One region of the Anaerobacillus sp. 63XJN7_4_ISO-PGPR-S23-413 genome, then DNA from elsewhere that is predicted to be linked to it. Evidence: riboswitches for the same ligand, from Rfam matches in the RefSeq annotation. Region 1 holds a riboswitch; each other region holds the start of a gene.
The links. A riboswitch is a leader RNA that binds a small molecule or an ion and turns the genes downstream of it on or off. The one in region 1 is predicted to bind S-adenosylmethionine.
Positions count from the first base shown of each region.

Region 2: linked by a shared signal. The riboswitch ahead of AC0VYO_RS19240 (MetQ/NlpA family ABC transporter substrate-binding protein) and the one ahead of AC0VYO_RS14570 (methionine biosynthesis PLP-dependent protein) in region 1 are both predicted to bind S-adenosylmethionine.
Region 3: linked by a shared signal. The riboswitch ahead of AC0VYO_RS17535 (methionine ABC transporter ATP-binding protein) and the one ahead of AC0VYO_RS14570 (methionine biosynthesis PLP-dependent protein) in region 1 are both predicted to bind S-adenosylmethionine.
Region 4: linked by a shared signal. The riboswitch ahead of AC0VYO_RS07205 (assimilatory sulfite reductase (NADPH) flavoprotein subunit) and the one ahead of AC0VYO_RS14570 (methionine biosynthesis PLP-dependent protein) in region 1 are both predicted to bind S-adenosylmethionine.

Region 1 covers NZ_CM149688.1:2,744,743-2,748,955, reverse strand. The annotation lists gene metC (cystathionine beta-lyase) at 1-397, opposite strand, end outside; gene AC0VYO_RS14570 (methionine biosynthesis PLP-dependent protein) at 384-1,514, opposite strand; SAM riboswitch class I at 1,588-1,698, opposite strand; gene AC0VYO_RS14565 (DUF1189 domain-containing protein) at 1,784-2,593, opposite strand; gene AC0VYO_RS14560 (Na/Pi cotransporter family protein) at 2,831-4,213, shown strand, end outside.
Region 2 covers NZ_CM149688.1:3,696,694-3,700,906, forward strand. The annotation lists gene AC0VYO_RS19230 (methionine ABC transporter permease) at 1-444, opposite strand, end outside; gene AC0VYO_RS19235 (methionine ABC transporter ATP-binding protein) at 434-1,468, opposite strand; gene AC0VYO_RS19240 (MetQ/NlpA family ABC transporter substrate-binding protein) at 1,490-2,296, opposite strand; SAM riboswitch class I at 2,466-2,574, opposite strand; gene AC0VYO_RS19245 (alpha/beta hydrolase family protein) at 2,684-4,213, opposite strand, start outside.
Region 3 covers NZ_CM149688.1:3,345,763-3,349,975, forward strand. The annotation lists gene AC0VYO_RS17525 (MetQ/NlpA family ABC transporter substrate-binding protein) at 1-115, opposite strand, end outside; gene AC0VYO_RS17530 (methionine ABC transporter permease) at 139-807, opposite strand; gene AC0VYO_RS17535 (methionine ABC transporter ATP-binding protein) at 800-1,822, opposite strand; SAM riboswitch class I at 2,002-2,111, opposite strand; gene ilvA (threonine ammonia-lyase) at 2,244-3,254, opposite strand; gene leuD (3-isopropylmalate dehydratase small subunit) at 3,251-3,841, opposite strand; gene leuC (3-isopropylmalate dehydratase large subunit) at 3,857-4,213, opposite strand, start outside.
Region 4 covers NZ_CM149688.1:1,311,562-1,315,774, reverse strand. The annotation lists gene cysI (assimilatory sulfite reductase (NADPH) hemoprotein subunit) at 1-197, opposite strand, end outside; gene AC0VYO_RS07205 (assimilatory sulfite reductase (NADPH) flavoprotein subunit) at 222-2,045, opposite strand; SAM riboswitch class I at 2,209-2,320, opposite strand; gene AC0VYO_RS07200 (hypothetical protein) at 2,480-2,857, opposite strand; gene AC0VYO_RS07195 (ABC transporter ATP-binding protein) at 2,913-3,731, opposite strand; gene AC0VYO_RS07190 (MBL fold metallo-hydrolase) at 3,778-4,213, opposite strand, start outside.

The DNA.
Region 1 (4,213 bases):
CCACTTCATTTAAATCTGTCATGTCTACAAAAGTATGTTTAATTCCAAATCTCCCGAGAACGTCATGAATCATGCGATACGTCCCACCGTAGACGTCTTCAGATATAAGAACGTGATCGTTTTGTGAAAGGAGCATAAACGAGGTGGCGATAGCGGCCATCCCAGAAGCAAACGCAAATCCCTTAACCCCACCTTCAAGATTGGCAATTGTTTCTTCAAGCGCTTCGCGAGTGGGGTTGCCTGAACGACTGTAATCGTATTTTCCAGGTTGGTCAAAATCCATCTGATGAAATGTAGAAGCCTGTTGGATAGGGACGCTAACAGCTCCCGTAGCTTTATCAAATTTGTGATCGTTATGAAGAAGTTTTGTTTGAAATGTATAATCAGTATTTGTCAATTTGAACAACCTCCTCTTCAAAAATGGACAATGCTTGATTCAGGTCCTGTATTAAGTCATCAATGTTTTCAATCCCAACAGAGAAACGTAGCAGTCGATTGCACACCCCTTTTTCAAGTCTGATGTCTTCTGGTATCTCAGCATGAGTTTGCGTTGAAGGATATGTGATAAAGCTTTCTACCCCTCCAAGACTTTCAGCAAATGTGACAAGTGTTAATTTTCTAAGAAAGAGATCTACCCATTCTTCGGACCGCAATCTGAAAGAAAGCATCCCACCTTTATCTGGATAAAAAACGTCTGTTATTGCTTCATGATTTGTTAAAAATTCAGTTACCTTTCTGGCATTCTCTTCATGCTGCTTCATTCTGAGTGGCAAGGTTTTCATGCCTCTCATTAATAACCAGGAATCAAAAGGAGAAAGCACAGCGCCTGCACCGTTTTGGTATTGTTGGATTTCAGCGCAAATATTCTCACCTTTTGCAACCACAAGCCCTGCGAGAATATCATTATGACCGCCTAAATACTTAGTGGCACTATGCACGACGATATCCGCCCCAAGCAGTAGTGGGTTTTGTAGAAGAGGGGTGAACAAAGTATTGTCTACAATAAATAATAGGTCCCTGTTTTCTGCTATCCGTGCAATTTTTTCAAGATCTGTTAATTTCATTAATGGATTAGATGGATTTTCAACAAAAATGGCTTTTGTACGGTGAGTTAGGAGTGATGAAAGTTGTTCATTTCTTTGTGTATCAAAATATGTGAAGGAGATACCATAATGTTTTTCAGCATGGGCAAATAATCGATAAGTCCCACCATACAAATCATCTGAGACGAGAATATGGTCGCCGCTTTTGAATATGGCAAGGATTGCTTGAATCGCAGCCATTCCGGAACTAAAAGCAAATCCCTGATCACCATGTTCGAGTTCTGATATAGCGGATTCTAAAATGGATCGTGTCGGGTTTTTGGTTCTTGAATAATCGAATCCGGTGGATTGACCGATGCCTTCATGGCTATACGATGTGGAGAAGTACACTGGAGGATTTACCGCACCGGTTTTAGTATCTGAATGATTACCTAATTGGACAAGTAGTGTTTCTAACTGTTTATTCGACATAATCAATCTCCTTTTCATTGAATAAGGGCAATAAAAAAAGCCCTCTATAAGAAGAAGACTTTGGTTGCTCTTCTTCTTATCTTCCAAGTTGAAATCAACTTGCTGGAGTTAGCACCTTACCAGAAAATATCTGGTGGTTGCTGAAGCTTCATAGGGCCAGTCCCTCTGCTTCTCTTGATAAGAATTGAAAATATATGGAATTTTATTGTGTCGCTTTTTTCATAATCTACATCACTTTAAAGTGAAAAGCAAGGGATTTGAGTAAATTATCAAAATTTTTCTTCTGTTGAATCATTTGCTCGCTCGTTCGTTACACGTTTTTTTGGTAACGGGATTTCTTTAATCGTAAGATAAAGTAGCATGATGGCCACAATCCAATAAAGTAGGAATCCTAAAGGGACTGCTGTTTTAATGAGTGCCATAATCGCAAAGAAGAGCGTTGGAATTGTTACTGAATAAACAGATAAGACCCAAAGTTGTTTATAAGAAGCTTTTCTTCCGGTAATACTTCTCAATAGTAGTCCAATTGTAGCTAGTACGGTAACTCCTATAAACTTAAGGCCGGTTTGAAACAAATAGATAACGAATATCAGTAACGGAATAAAGATAGGGAGCAGGTTGTCCAGATTATTACTTAGCTCATTAACATCTTGCTTCGTGAAAGTCATCGAACTAAAGTTACTGTAATTAAACTCCTGTCTAGCACCGCTATCTACAACGATTACACGATCTTTTAGGAATGCGATAACGGAATCATATTGATCAACATCATCAGGCTTTGTCTGGTCTGTCGCATCAAAAATAAAAGTATTTTCATCATTTTGTCGAATAAGCGGTTCAGACTGTTCACTTGTTAAAGATCCGTCCTCTAAAGTGAATTCTGGTAGATCTGACATATGTGTTTTGAGATCCTCATAAGCGTTTGTAAAGGATAGAGCCGTCATAATTCCTACTGGCACAGAAGAAAGGAACATAAGTAAAAACACGTACAATATTGGCTTGCCTAGCTTTTGAAAACGGAATCTGGCCATCATCTTAGGGGAAAATAAGCTGTAGTAAAGTTGTTTAAAAACGTTCAAATTAATAATCTCCTTTCTAAATGTGGAGCGTTTCTCCACCCAATCAGTTTATCTTATATAGAGAGAAGGGAACAGTATTCTTGGTGAAACTTTATTGAAATAAATTTGTTTTCAGCATAATATCTTTACAAATCTATATTAACTCTTTACAAAGGGGGGAGCGATGTAGATAATAGACAAGGGACTTTGTTGAGTATTGTCGAAAAAAATAAAACATAAGTGCAAGGGGTTGAAATGATGGAACTCAACGTTCAGGAGATGATCTTTCAGTTTGTGGGAGGTCTTGGTATTTTCCTGTTTGGACTAAAGTATATGGGAGACGGCCTTCAACGATCAGCAGGTGATCGATTAAGAGACATTCTCGATCGTTTTACGACTAACCCGTTTATGGGTGTGCTCGCTGGGGTCATTGTAACTATTCTCATACAAAGTAGTTCAGGAACAACGGTTTTAACAGTCGGTCTTGTTAACGCAGGATTTATGACTCTGAAGCAAGCAATTGGCGTTGTAATGGGTGCGAACATTGGTACAACTGTTACAGCATTTATTATTGGTTTTCCTATTAAAGATTACGCACTTCCAATTATAGCCATCGGTTCTTTGTTAATTTTCTTCTTTAAAAACAAGAAAATTAACTACGCTGGTCAAATCGTCTTCGGATTTGGTGCGTTGTTCTTTGGACTTGAATTAATGAGTACGGGAATGAAACCACTTCGTAGCCTTGAGGCTTTCCAAGAATTAACAGTAAGCATGAGCTCGAACCCACTGTTAGGCGTTGTGATCGGTACAGTATTTACTGTCATTGTACAAAGTTCCAGTGCGACAATTGGTGTATTGCAAGGTCTTTATTCACAGAACGCAATGGATATTCAAGCTGCATTACCAGTTCTGTTTGGAGATAATATCGGTACAACGATTACCGCAGTTCTTGCTTCTATCGGTGCATCCGTTGCCGCTAGACGTACAGCACTGACTCACGTTATTTTCAATTTAATTGGAACGGCGCTTTTCCTAATATTCTTATTCGCCTATACGCCGTTTATTGAATACTTAAGAGATGCATTAAACTTAACACCGGAAATGACGATTGCATTCGGACACGGGATCTTTAACATTACAAATACTGTTATCCAGTTCCCATTCATTGCCGGACTTGCCTATCTCGTTACAAAAATTATTCCTGGTGATGATGCAACGATTGAATATAAGCCAAAACACCTTGATCCAGTATTTATCGAACGCTCTCCATCTGTTGCATTAGGACAAGCTAAAGAAGAAGTGATTCGAATGAGCGGATTTGCTTATAAGGGTGTTAAAGAAGCATCAAATTATTTAACATCTAAGAGTCAGAAGAGCGCTGAAAAAACCGCTCAGTATGAAGAAGCTATTAACAACCTGGATAATAAAATTACAGATTACCTTATCCAATTATCAGCAACTTCTCTGTCTGGAGATGAGTCGACACGACACGGTATGCTAATGGACTCAGTTCGTGATATCGAGCGTATTGGCGATCATATGGAGAATATTGTTGAGTTGGTTGATTATCAAATAAGCAATAAAGTGAAGATGACTGACGTTGCTATGAAAGACCTTGATGAAATGTTTAATCTGACTCTT
Region 2 (4,213 bases), 950 kb from region 1:
CTCCCTTACAAGAACATGCCAGATAATGTGTCTGGTTTTTACCCCCATTGCTTCATAGGCTTCTACTACTCCACGATCGACCTCAAGAAGAGCGGACTCCATCAACCTTGCGATATACGGCGCCGTAAAGACAACGAGCGGCACAATCACACCTTTTACTCCAATTGTTGTACCTGCAATCATTTTTGTAAAAGGTAAAATGAAAAACAGTAAAATGATAAATGGAATCGACCTGATCACGTTTATAGCCGCATTTAATATGCGGAAAAGAACTTTATTTTCTAATGCTTTTTCAGGTCTAGTTAAAACAAGTAGCACACCAAGCGGGAGCCCAATCAACACTGAAATCAGTAGTGAGATCCCAACCATTTGAAATGTTTCAATAATCGCGTTCCAAATGTCTGCACCCCAAAGATCAATAAACTCCGATACCTTAGCTGACATGAGCTTCCACCTCCTGAACATAGCCTTCTACTACGACGCCACTTTCCTCTAAAAACGCAACGGCCCGAGCCGTCTCTTCCGCTTCCCCATCTAAATGAACGACTAGCCTACCAAAAGGCTGATCCTTCAGTTGTGTAATGTTCCCTGCTAAAATGGACGGATACACGTCGAACTTCTTACTAACAAGCGCAAGAGCGGGACTACCTGATTTCTCCCCAATAAATGAAAGATTCACGATCTGACCACGCTCTTTCAATCGAGACACAAGCGACTCTGGAAGCTCATCCTGGAATAACGACTGAACAAATCGTTTGGCCGTCGTTGTAGCAGGCTTACTAAAGATATCGATCACTCGCCCCTGTTCAATCACCTTCCCGTTCTCCATCACAGCCACTTCATGACATATTTTCTGGACAACGTGCATTTCATGCGTAATGAGTAAAATCGTGATTCCAAAATCACGATTGATTTGTTCCAATAAAGATAGGATTGATTCTGTCGTATCTGGGTCAAGGGCACTCGTTGCCTCATCGCACAGTAGCACTTCAGGTTCATGAGCAAGCGCACGGGCAATCGCCACACGCTGCTTCTGACCACCTGATAGCTGGGAAGGATAAGCATCCCGCTTATCCGATAACCCAACGATACCTAAATATTTATCAACTCGCGCTTCAATCTCTTTTTTACGAAGACCCGTAAGCTTCAGCGGAATGGCAATGTTTTGATACACAGTGCCTGTTTTCAATAAATTAAAAGACTGAAAAATCATCCCGATGCGCTGTCTTGTTTTTTGAAGCTTTCCAGTAGACAAAGAAGTGAGCTCAATGTCATTGATAAATACCTTTCCATCTGTCGGTCGCTCCAGAAGATTCACCATTCGGACAAGCGTGCTCTTTCCAGCACCACTATAACCGATGACGCCATAGATGCTTCCTTTCTCAACTTCTATGGAAACATCATCAACCGCCTTCGTAATCGTCTCACCGCTTTTATACGTTTTCGTTATATTTTCTAATCGAATCATCGTGCTCACTCCTCTTTCGAATTACCAGGATGCAACAACAGAACCGTTAAATTCGTCCTGGATAAATTGCTTCACTTCATCTGATTGATAGTAGTTCACTAGCTTTTGAATACGTTCATCATCTTTGTTCTCTGTTTGTGTTGCAATCACGTTCACCCACGGGGAATCTTCGGGTTCCATTTCAAGAGAATCTTCTTTCGGTACGCGTCCACTTTCCATTGCAAAGTTCGTATTAATTGCTGCAATCGCAAGCTCACCAAGCTGTCTTGGAATTTGTGAAGCTTCTAATGGAACAAATTCGAGATTATAAGGGTTCTTCTCAATATCTTTGATCGTTGCTTTAACACCAACGCCATCTTTCAACTCAATAATGCCAGCTTGCTCAAACAACATTAGCGCTCTAGGTTCACCTGTTGAATGGTTAGGCAAGCCAACTTTGTCGCCTTCTTGCAATTCATCAAGACTCTTATATTTGTCAGAATAAATTCCCATTGGGAAAGTAATCGTAGTTGCTACCTTGGAAAGCTCGAGTCCTCTTTCTTTTACATAATCATTCAAATAAGGTTCATGCTGAAATACGTTCGCATCCAATTCCCCTTCATCAAGGGCTGTATTTGGCATCACATAATCATTAAACGCAATCACTTCAATTTCAAACCCGTCTTCCGCTGCGATTTCCTTCACCTTGTTCATCACATCTTCATGCGGACCAGCCGTTACCCCTACCTTCAGTGGGCCATCTTCTGAATCTCCAGAAGCCTCATTTCCAGAACAACCTGCCAAAAAGACTAAAATAAGTGCACCTAATAAATACAATGATTTCTTCATTTCTCAATCTCCTTTAAAGTTCATATAGTAATGTAAAGCGTTTTAGCGCTAAAATATAAAAGCGCAAAAGTGCTTCGATCTGCTAAAATCCCCTCCCAATAAAAAAACTCCCTCTGTAAAGTACAGAGAGAGTTGTATCATTTCATCATTATCAGCAGCGCTGAACTCTCTCTCATCTTTCAAACGATTGCTCGTCTGCTGGAATTAGCACCTTTCTCACGAACTGAGATGGTTGCTGGGCGTCACAGGGCCAGTCCCTCTGCCACTCTTGATAAGAGTTTTCAATATTATTTAACTATTTTCAATAGTATAGTATCTTTCTCGAAGGGCGTCAAGGGAAGATCTCAAAAAGTGCCTGTCACCGCCCGCTATTTGTCGAAAGATTTCTTATTGTCTTCCTTCTAGGTAATTGTCGAACCAGTTTCCTAGATGCTTAAGTCGTTCCACTCGTAGTTCTGGATGACCGCTTCTTGATAAATTATGATCAGAATCTGGGAATCTTACAAACATCGTTTCCTTCCCACGATGCTTTAAAGCCACATATAACTGTTCTCCTTGCTCTATAGGGCACCTGTAATCATTTTCGCTATGAAGAATTAAAAGTGGGGTTTCGATTTGGTCCACATACTTAAGCGGTGAATGATGCCATAGCTTAGCAGGGTTTTCATCTAAATCACTTCCAACTTCCCACTTTGTGAAAAAGTATCCGATGTCACTAACGCCATAGAAACTCTGCCAATTCGAAATGGAGCGCTGGGTAACCGCTGCTTTGAATCGATCGGTTTTCCCAACAATCCAGTTCGTCATAAAGCCACCGTAGCTTCCTCCCGTCACGAAAAGTTGAGCTTCATCAATAAAGGAATACTTGTTCAAAGCGGCATCAACACCCGCCATCAAATCCTCATAATCACCCCCACCATAATCTCCTCGGCAACCATTCACAAACTCTTGTCCATATCCCTGACTACCACGTGGATTCGTATAAAGGACAACATATCCTTTTGCTGCAAGAAGCTGAAATTCGTGCATAAATGAATTACCATACATCATATGTGGTCCACCGTGAATTTCAAGAATAAGGGGATGTTCCTGATCTTCCTTAAAATCCTTTGGCTTCATGAGCCAGCCCTGAATCTCCAAACCGTCTTTCCCAGCGTATGTAAACATTTCTGGTGTCGAGAGATCCAGGCATTCGAGAACGTCAGCATTTGATTGAGACAAACACAGTTCATTTACCCGATCTCCATGAAACGAAAGCGTATAAATATCGCCAATGTTAAGTGGATCGCTAATTGCAACAGCCGCTTCATTCGCGCCTGGCAAGTAGTGAAATGCATAATGGTGCCTGTCACCACCCGCTATTTGTCGAACCGTGCAATCTTCTCCGACGAAATAAACACCAGTGTTTCCTTCTTTACTAGCAAGGAAATAGAGTCCATCTCCATTTTGGCTCCACATCGCACCAGGAGAAGCGCCTCCCCAGTGCATATCTGAAATCAATACATCCGAACACTCTAAATCAACCTCCTCTGTTAAACAAGTAAACTCTTTCTTCGCTATGTCAACAGTCCAGATTTTATTCAACGTAGCTCCTTCATGCTCAAAGTTATGCCCAATGAATGAGAGCTTCTTCCCATCTGGTGACCAGTTCGGTGTGCTAAAGCTCCCACCCTCACGATTTAACTGATCAGGCTCTGATCCTTCATTCAGACCCTGAATAAAGATGTCGGCTCGCATGTAGGACCCCTGTTCTTCATATCGATCTCTCACATATACAATGGATTGTCCATCCGGTGACCAGTTAGGGCTAGAATGATTAAATGGTGCATCTGTTAGCCATTCTATTCTCTTTTCACCTGAGGTTACCTCGATCAAGACAACTTGCATATGGTGATTGTCAAGCAAACCACTGCTGTC
Region 3 (4,213 bases), 600 kb from region 1:
CGATTTTCTTCGAATCTTCACTGTCACCAGAACCTTCGCTGCTTCCGCCATTATTCCCACACGCAGCAAGCACTGCAAGAGCAAGAACTACGATTAGCGATAAAAACTTTTTCATCATAATCTCTCCTTTTCTCCTCATTATCTTTTGTCTATTACTCGTGTTGCAATGTCTCCACAAACCTGAAGAATCGCAACAATTACTAATATCAATACTGTTGCAACAAGTGTCACATCAGGATTATTCCTTTGGAAACCTTCAAGATAAGCTAGGTTTCCGAGACCCCCTGCGCCTACAACACCAGCCATAGCGGTGTAGCTTACAAGAGCTATCGCCGTCACAGTAATCCCTGAAATAAGGGCTGGCATTGCTTCTGGTAGAAGCACTTTAAAAATAATCGAACCATTGGATGCTCCCATTGACTGAGAAGCTTCAATGACCCCTTTATCTACTTCACGTAAAGCAATTTCAACCATTCTCGCATAAAATGGCGCCGCTCCTGCAATAAGGGCTGGAAGGGCAGCATTAGCACCTAGCATCGTCCCTATAATGTAAACCGAAAGAGGGATCAGCAAGATAATCAAAATGATAAATGGTATGGAGCGAAATAAGTTCACGACTCCGGCAATAATACTATTCACAAATTTGTTTTCCCATATGTTCCCTCTACCTGTTAGAAACAACAATAAACCAAGGAGGATTCCGAGAATAAACGTTGCCAGAACCGAAATTGCCGTCATGTACGCTGTTTGTAGAGTGGCTTCCCACATAGATTCCCACCTGACGTTAGGAAATAACGATTCAGTCATTCGTAATCACCTCCGCTTTAACACCTTGGGCCTGCACATAATTCAAGGCCTTTTCTACCACAGCTGGTTCCCCTTTAAGGAACACAGAAAGTTTTCCATAAGGACCATCCTGTGTATGAGAAATCTTCCCTTGAATAATGTTGACTTCCACATCAAATTCACGAATCAACTCTGTCACAAGTGGTGAACCTGTTTTTCCTTTCACAAAAGTAAACTGAACAAGTTCTCCATCCTGACTCGTTGCCAGATGTGCAATCGATTCCTTCATTTCTTCAGGCTCGCTTAGCTGATTAACAAAGTCTTTCGTAATCTCTTCCTGCGGATGGTGGAAAACTTCAAGGACAGAACCATTCTCCACTACTCGTCCATTCTCCATAACGGCTACACGATGGCAAATTTTGCGTATGACGTGCATTTCATGCGTGATGAGGACAATCGTTAGGCCAAGTTTCTGATTAATTTCAGTCAGAAGTTCTAGAATGCTATCCGTCGTTTTAGGATCTAAAGCAGAAGTAGCTTCATCACAAAGCAAAACCTTTGGATTGTTAGCAAGTGCTCTCGCAATTCCCACTCGCTGCTTTTGTCCACCACTTAGCTGTGAAGGATAAGCTCCTTCCCTACCTTCGAGTCCAACAAGGTTAATTAATTCATCAACACGCTTCATTCTCTTTTCTTTCGGAACACCTGATATTTCAAGAGGAAAGGCGATGTTATCACGTACCGTTCTTGACCAGAGAATATTAAAATGCTGGAAAATCATACCGATTTCCTGTCTTGCTGCACGAAGATCTTTCCCATTAAGAGAAGATAGATTATTACCAGCCACTGTGACTGTCCCATCAGTAGGTCTCTCAAGAAGGTTAAGCATTCGAATTAGCGTACTTTTCCCAGCACCACTGTAGCCAATAACACCAAATATTTCGCCTTTTTTGACTTCAAGGTTAACATCCTTAACGGCTTCCACCTTCCCGGATTTCGAAAAGAAGGTCTTATTAATGCCTTTAAGCTCAATCACATGTCTCACATCCTTTATGCATTTGCATGATCAGCTACCTGAAAAAGGACTTCAGTCCCATGCCTTTGTTCTTTATTTCTGTGCACTTAGAAGCCTAATTCGCTTATCACTTTGTATAGTAAAGTAAAAAAATGCCCTTCTGCTTTGAGCAGAAAGGCATTTGATAAATCGATGTCTTCCTCTCATTTCTCAAAGCAGTCGCTTTGCAGGAATTGGCACCTTTTCAAACGAGTCGTTTGACGGTTGCCGGGCTTCATAGGGCCAGTCCCTCCACCTCTCTGAATAAGAGATATATAGTTGTAATTACTTTACTGTGGTTAAGTGCTAAATGAATTCTAGCATGGTACTTTATGAGTGTCAATTACTGAGCAAAAAGTCGGAATAATCTAAAATATATACTTTGAATCCCATTAGAAAACCATCAGCTTATTCGCCTGATGGTTTTCGCTCGTTGAGAAAGTTGTTTATAAAGGGATATTTTCGCAAGATCCGCATTCCCTCCACTAACAACAACACCAATTCTCTTACCTTCTAAACGATTTGACTTGCATAAGACAGCAGCTATCGATGCAGCACCCGCACCTTCTACAAGCGTTTTGTGTCTCTCAAGCATAAAGACAATCGCTGCAGCAATTTCTTCTTCTGACACGGTTAGCATATCATCAACAAGCTCTTCAATAATTGGAAAAGTTAATTTTCCAGCTTCTTTCACAGAAATACCGTCTGCAATCGATTTGACAGATTGAAGGACAAGAGGACCAGTACCTTTAAATCGATTCCATGTCGCAGATGCTTCAGAAGCCTGGACTCCGATGATTTTCACGTGAGGAAAGAACGACTTAATCGCCATCGCCATTCCAGCTAACAATCCTCCACCTCCAACAGGTACGAGAATCGTATCTAAGTCAGGACATTGTTGCATCATTTCGAGTGCAACCGTTCCCTGTCCTGCCATTACTTCAGGATCATCGAAAGCATGAACGAATGTGGCCCCTTTCTCAACACGCTCACGATCCGCTCCACTAAACGCTTCGTTATACGATTCTCCTTCAAGAACAACCTCTGCTCCATAAGATCGCGTCGCATCAATTTTGCTTGTCGGTGTATGGACGGGCATATAAATCTTAGCTTTAATTCCACGCTCTCTAGCAGAAAGCGCCACTCCCTGAGCATGGTTTCCAGCCGATGCAGCAACAATCCCTCGCGCTGCCTCAATATCCGTTAGCGACGCAACTTTGTTATAGGCACCTCGAAGTTTGAAGGAACCCGTTCGTTGAAGGTTTTCCATCTTCATGAAGACATCTTTATTTGTATAATCATTAAGCGTTGTCGACTGCTGAAGCGGGGTCCTGTGGACGGCTTCCAGCAAATTCTCCATTGCTTTTACGACATGAACGTTATATTTCTCCTGGTAATTCCCAACGTCATTCACTCTCCTACAAGTTGTTTTTCTTCATATAATTTAATTTTATCTTCGAGAGATAAAGTTCGAGACACTTCATCCCATCCATTTAACAGCATTTCTTTCCAATAAGGATCGATCTCGAACGACGCATTTAGTCCTTCTCCATCAATTACTTGCTGTTTACTTAGGTCTACGCTAAGTTCGTATCCATCCTTTGCTTTTTGAAAAAGCTCCGAGATCGTTTCTTGATCAAGAGCGATAGGAAGTATACCGTTTTTTACACAGTTGTTATAAAAGATATCAGCAAAGCTTGTCGCAATGACAATTCGAAACCCATAATCTAGAAGGGCCCATGGAGCATGTTCTCTTGATGAACCACACCCAAAGTTTTTACCCGACACTAGAATAGAAGCATGCTGGTATTGTTGTTCGTTCAAATTAAAATCTTCACGCGGTTGACCATCATCATCAAACCGCCAATTGTAAAAAAGAAACTGACCAAAGCCTTGCCGTTCAATTCTCTTTAAAAACTGCTTCGGAATAATTTGATCTGTATCTACGTTAACCTGCTCAAGGGGATAAACGATCCCTTTGTATTTATTAATCGGTTCCAGGACGTCTCACTCCTTTTACACTACAAGAGGTTTTATTTTTCTAGCGTCTGTAAATCGGCCTTCAATGGCAGCAGCTGCAGCCATAGCTGGGCTGACAAGATGTGTTCTAGCGCCATTCCCCTGACGCCCTTCAAAATTACGGTTAGATGTAGACGCGCAGCGCTCGCCTGGTGGAACAATGTCATCATTCATCGCAAGACACATGCTACATCCTGCTTCTCGCCACTCAAACCCAGCTTCTTTAAAGATCGTATCTAACCCTTCTGCTTCAGCTGCATCCTTCACTGATTTAGATCCAGGTACTACGAGAGCTGTCACACCTTCATGAACTTTTCGACCACGAACAATATCAGCAGCTGAGCGCAGATCACT
Region 4 (4,213 bases), 1.4 Mb from region 1:
CGCTCCTGACGAATATCGCGATCATCTTGCATATAGCTCCCATGAAATTTTAATAGTTTTGTATCTGCGTCTGGGATGGAAGCGGTGATGGGATCCGCAAAGCTTTTCACAAGCGATCCGCGTAAGTAATCACTTTCGTCTTTGATTTTCTCCATTTCACTCGGTTTGCCGTCTTCTGTTACCGTCTTTTTCGACATGATCAATCTCCTTCCCTGATGCGCTTAGTACACATCGCGCTGGTAGCGTTTCGCGTTACGTAGATCTGCAAGATAAGCTTCTGCTTCTGACTCACTGAAATTCCCCTGTTGCTCTAAGATGTTAACGAGTGCCACGTGAACGTCTTTTGCCATATACTTTTCATCTCCACATACGTAGACGTGCGCACCCTCTTGCAGCCACTCGTATAGTTCTTTACTTCGCTCGAGCATGCGGTGCTGAACATACACTTTCTCTTCTGAATCACGAGAAAACGCCACGTCCATACGAGAAAGCACCCCATCTTTCAACCACTTCTGCCATTCGACTTGATAAAGAAAGTCTGTGACAAAATGCTGTTCACCAAAGAATAGCCACGTTTCTCCACTTGCGCCACTTTCTTCTCGCTCTTGTAAGAATGCCCGGTACGGCGCTACGCCAGTACCTGCGCCTATCATAATGATAGGGGTGTCAGGATGATCCGGAAGTCTAAAGTTTTGATTTCGCTGCACAAATATTGGGAGTGTATCCCCCGCTTGTGAGCGCTCTGCGCATTGGCCAGAGCATACGCCCGTACGAGCTCGACCATGTGCATCATACCTTAGTGCCCCAATTGTGAGATGAACTTCATCTGGATTTGCGTTTGAACTGCTTGCGATCGAATAAAGACGAACCGGAATTTTGCGCAGAACGTTTACGAACTCCTGTGCCGAGACGGTCCACGGTCCGTAGTCCTTCACCAAATCAATTAAATCTCTACCGTAAAGGTATGTTCTTAGTTCTTCGCCTTCCGCTTCAACCATGCGCTTAAGCTCAAAACTTGATGTCAGCTCTGCAATCTTCTTGAGCAATGGCTTTGTGAGACTCGTAATCTCATATGTTTTCGTTAAAGCTTCTTCAAGTGGCTGAACGTCACCCTTTTTGTTCACCATAACCTGTTCTTCTCGCTTCCAGTTCAGTTCATCGATTAGCTGACGGACAAGAGCAGTATCATTCTCCGGGTAAATACCAAGGCTATCACCCGGCTCATAATCAAGGTTCGATCCTTCAAGATCAAGCTCAATGTGCCGTGTTTCTTTATTCGATCCACGTCCATTCAAATTAACATTCTCAAGAATTTCGGCTTTGAATGGATTCGTTCTGGAATACGTCTGATTCGACTCATCAGGTTTTGTTTCAGAAGTCGATTCTCTCGTAGACTGATCTTCTTTCAATACTCCCGTCACGCCTTCGAACCACTCTTCTGCCGGCTCTTCGAAATCAAGATCACAATCTACACGAGGATAGAGCCTTGTTGCACCTAATTCTTCAAAGCGCTTGTCAAAATCTTTCCCGGTTTGGCAGAAAAATTCATAGGAGCTATCACCAAGTGATAAGACTGAGAATCTGAGACCATCTAATTCAGGGGCTCTCTTACTTTGAACAAAGTCATGGAAGCTTAACGCATTATCAGGAGGATCGCCATCTCCGTGGGTGCTTGTAATCAATAATAAATCTTCTACTTTTTTAAGCGACTTTGGCTTAAAATCATCAAGCGATGAAAGGGTAACGTTGTATTTCTCGTTTTCCAATCGCTCAAAGAAAGATTCCGCTAGTGACTGACAATTGCCAGTATGTGAGCCATAGAGAATCGTAAGCTCACGTGTTTTTGCTTCTTGTTTAGAGAATGCTTCTGAAGCAGAAACACCTTGAGCAACCGTCTCAGTAGCTGCCGCAGCTTCAGAGCTACCTGGTACGGAAAGGTATCCGCTCAGCCATATTTTCTGCGTCTGATTTAATGTTGGTAAGAGACGATTTAAAAGCTCCGATTGTTCTTTGTCAAAAGGGCTATTCACAACCTGTAACTGCAATACAATCCACCTCACAATACTCAAATTTAATTCAATGTAATGAAAGTAGTTTACTCGGAATTAATAGCAAATAAATTCGTCTGCATTCCCCCTAACCCATTCAACACAAAAAACCTCTCTTCTCAAAACATAAGAAGAAAGGTTTGTAAGTACGAAGCCAGTCTTCTTATCTTTCAGGATAAACCTGCTGGATTTGGCACAGTATGAGATGAAGGATCATCTCATCGGTTGCCGAAGCTTCATAGGGCCAGTCCCTCCACCTCTCTTGATAAGAAATGTTGCTATCAAATTGTATATGACAATGATTGGTTCAAATGTTATCTCGTGATCGAATAAAAGTCAATATATTATTAGAAAATTATCATCATTCAATTAACTAAATGCTGCTAACACCAGCAATCTTCATGAAAAATAATCCAAATGATTCAGGTCTTTTATCCCTGCCGTTGTCCCTCTTGTATCCTATTCCGAATGCGCATGAAATCAATCGTATTCGCCATGACAAGAGATAGAATCATAAGAATCATCAACCAACTGGAGTAGTCAAAAGGCAGCACCAACAAGAGAAAAGCTATGAAAGAAAAAACGCAGGAGCGAATGACATGATCTTTAAATGTGACGTTAACTTTTTTCCCACGTTTCCATTTCAACAAGTTCACCGCAATACCAAATATCGATAGAAGCATGCATATGACATACGCCCAGAGTGGAAGGTCGTAATCCACTATAAAAATGGTAGACGATAGAAACAGCGTCAATACCGTATATCGAATCGCAATTTCTTTATGGGTTAGCGAAGCAAAATCCTTCAATACATACCTCCTTTTGACGATGAACGAATTTGGCCATTTTTGAGATACACGGTCCTTATGCAGATGGATAAGCTGGCTTCATCTCATTTGAAATCACCTGAACCCAAGGTCGCTCTCTGTTCCACGTCACTTCTAAAGGGACGCCCATACTTTTACTAAGATGTTCAGCTGTTAACACATCTTTCTTCTTGCCATTCACTGCAATTCGACCATTTTCCATAATCATAGCGTGAGTGAATACGGGACAAATCTCCTCAATATGATGAGTGATATACAATATGGTTGGACCCTCTTCCTCTTTTCCAAGGCGTTCAACCTGAGCTAATAACTGTTCGCGTGAATACAGATCAAGTCCGTTGCACGGTTCATCTAGAATAAGAAGCTTTGGCGAAGACATCAAAGCTCTCGCTATCAGGACTTTCTGCTTCTCACCTTGAGAGCAAATTCGAAAAGGTTTACCGCGTAAATGAGCAATCCCCCATTCCTGCATCATCTTCATCGCTTGCGATTCTTCCTGTTCCGTCACCTGCTCATAAAGTCCAGCTGAGGCAAACTTCCCGCTAATCACAACATCTGTCACTTCCTGCATCGGAGAGATACGCTCAGTGAAAGCGTTGCTCACCCAGCCAATAGATTTTCTAAGTTCACTCAAATCAGTTTTTCCAAGACGATACCCCAATACTTCAACGACGGGATCATAGCGAAGCAGTGGCCAGATAGAGCCGTGAATTAACTGAAGTAGTGTCGTTTTACCTGATCCATTTAATCCGATAATGGCCTGATGCTGGCCTTTCTCTACGGAAAAAGAAATATCGGATAAAATCATCTGTTTCTCACGTGTGTAATAAGCATTTTCCACATGAATGATTGCCATACACCCCACTCCGTTCTTTGAAGAAAGTCATTCCAACTAGCGCTTTTTACATCGTATACCCGTTAGCAAATTCTTGAATCACTTCAAGCTCCTCTTCGCGTGAGTCTCTGCCAACGTTATGCTCATACAACTTTTGCATACGTGTAACATCACCATTGCACTCCTCAGTAATAGAAGCAACAGCACGTAAAAGGTTCACTTCGTTCTTAAAATCCTCCTTAGAGATTGCCTCCCCGTGTGATAAGATGAACCATTCTGCCTCAAAGCTTTCTAACTGATCAAGCAGTCGATTTGTTATGTTAACAGTGTAGTTGACTTTTTCTGAAAAAATATCAGGATAAAAGCAGTCTCCAAGAAAAAGGATTTTCTCTTCCTTCATATAAATCACAACCGAATCAGCCGCGTGATCGCCCCCAACAGGCTGAAGAATACACGTGACACCACCAAGATCAATCTCCATTTTCTCACCAAACGTTACATCT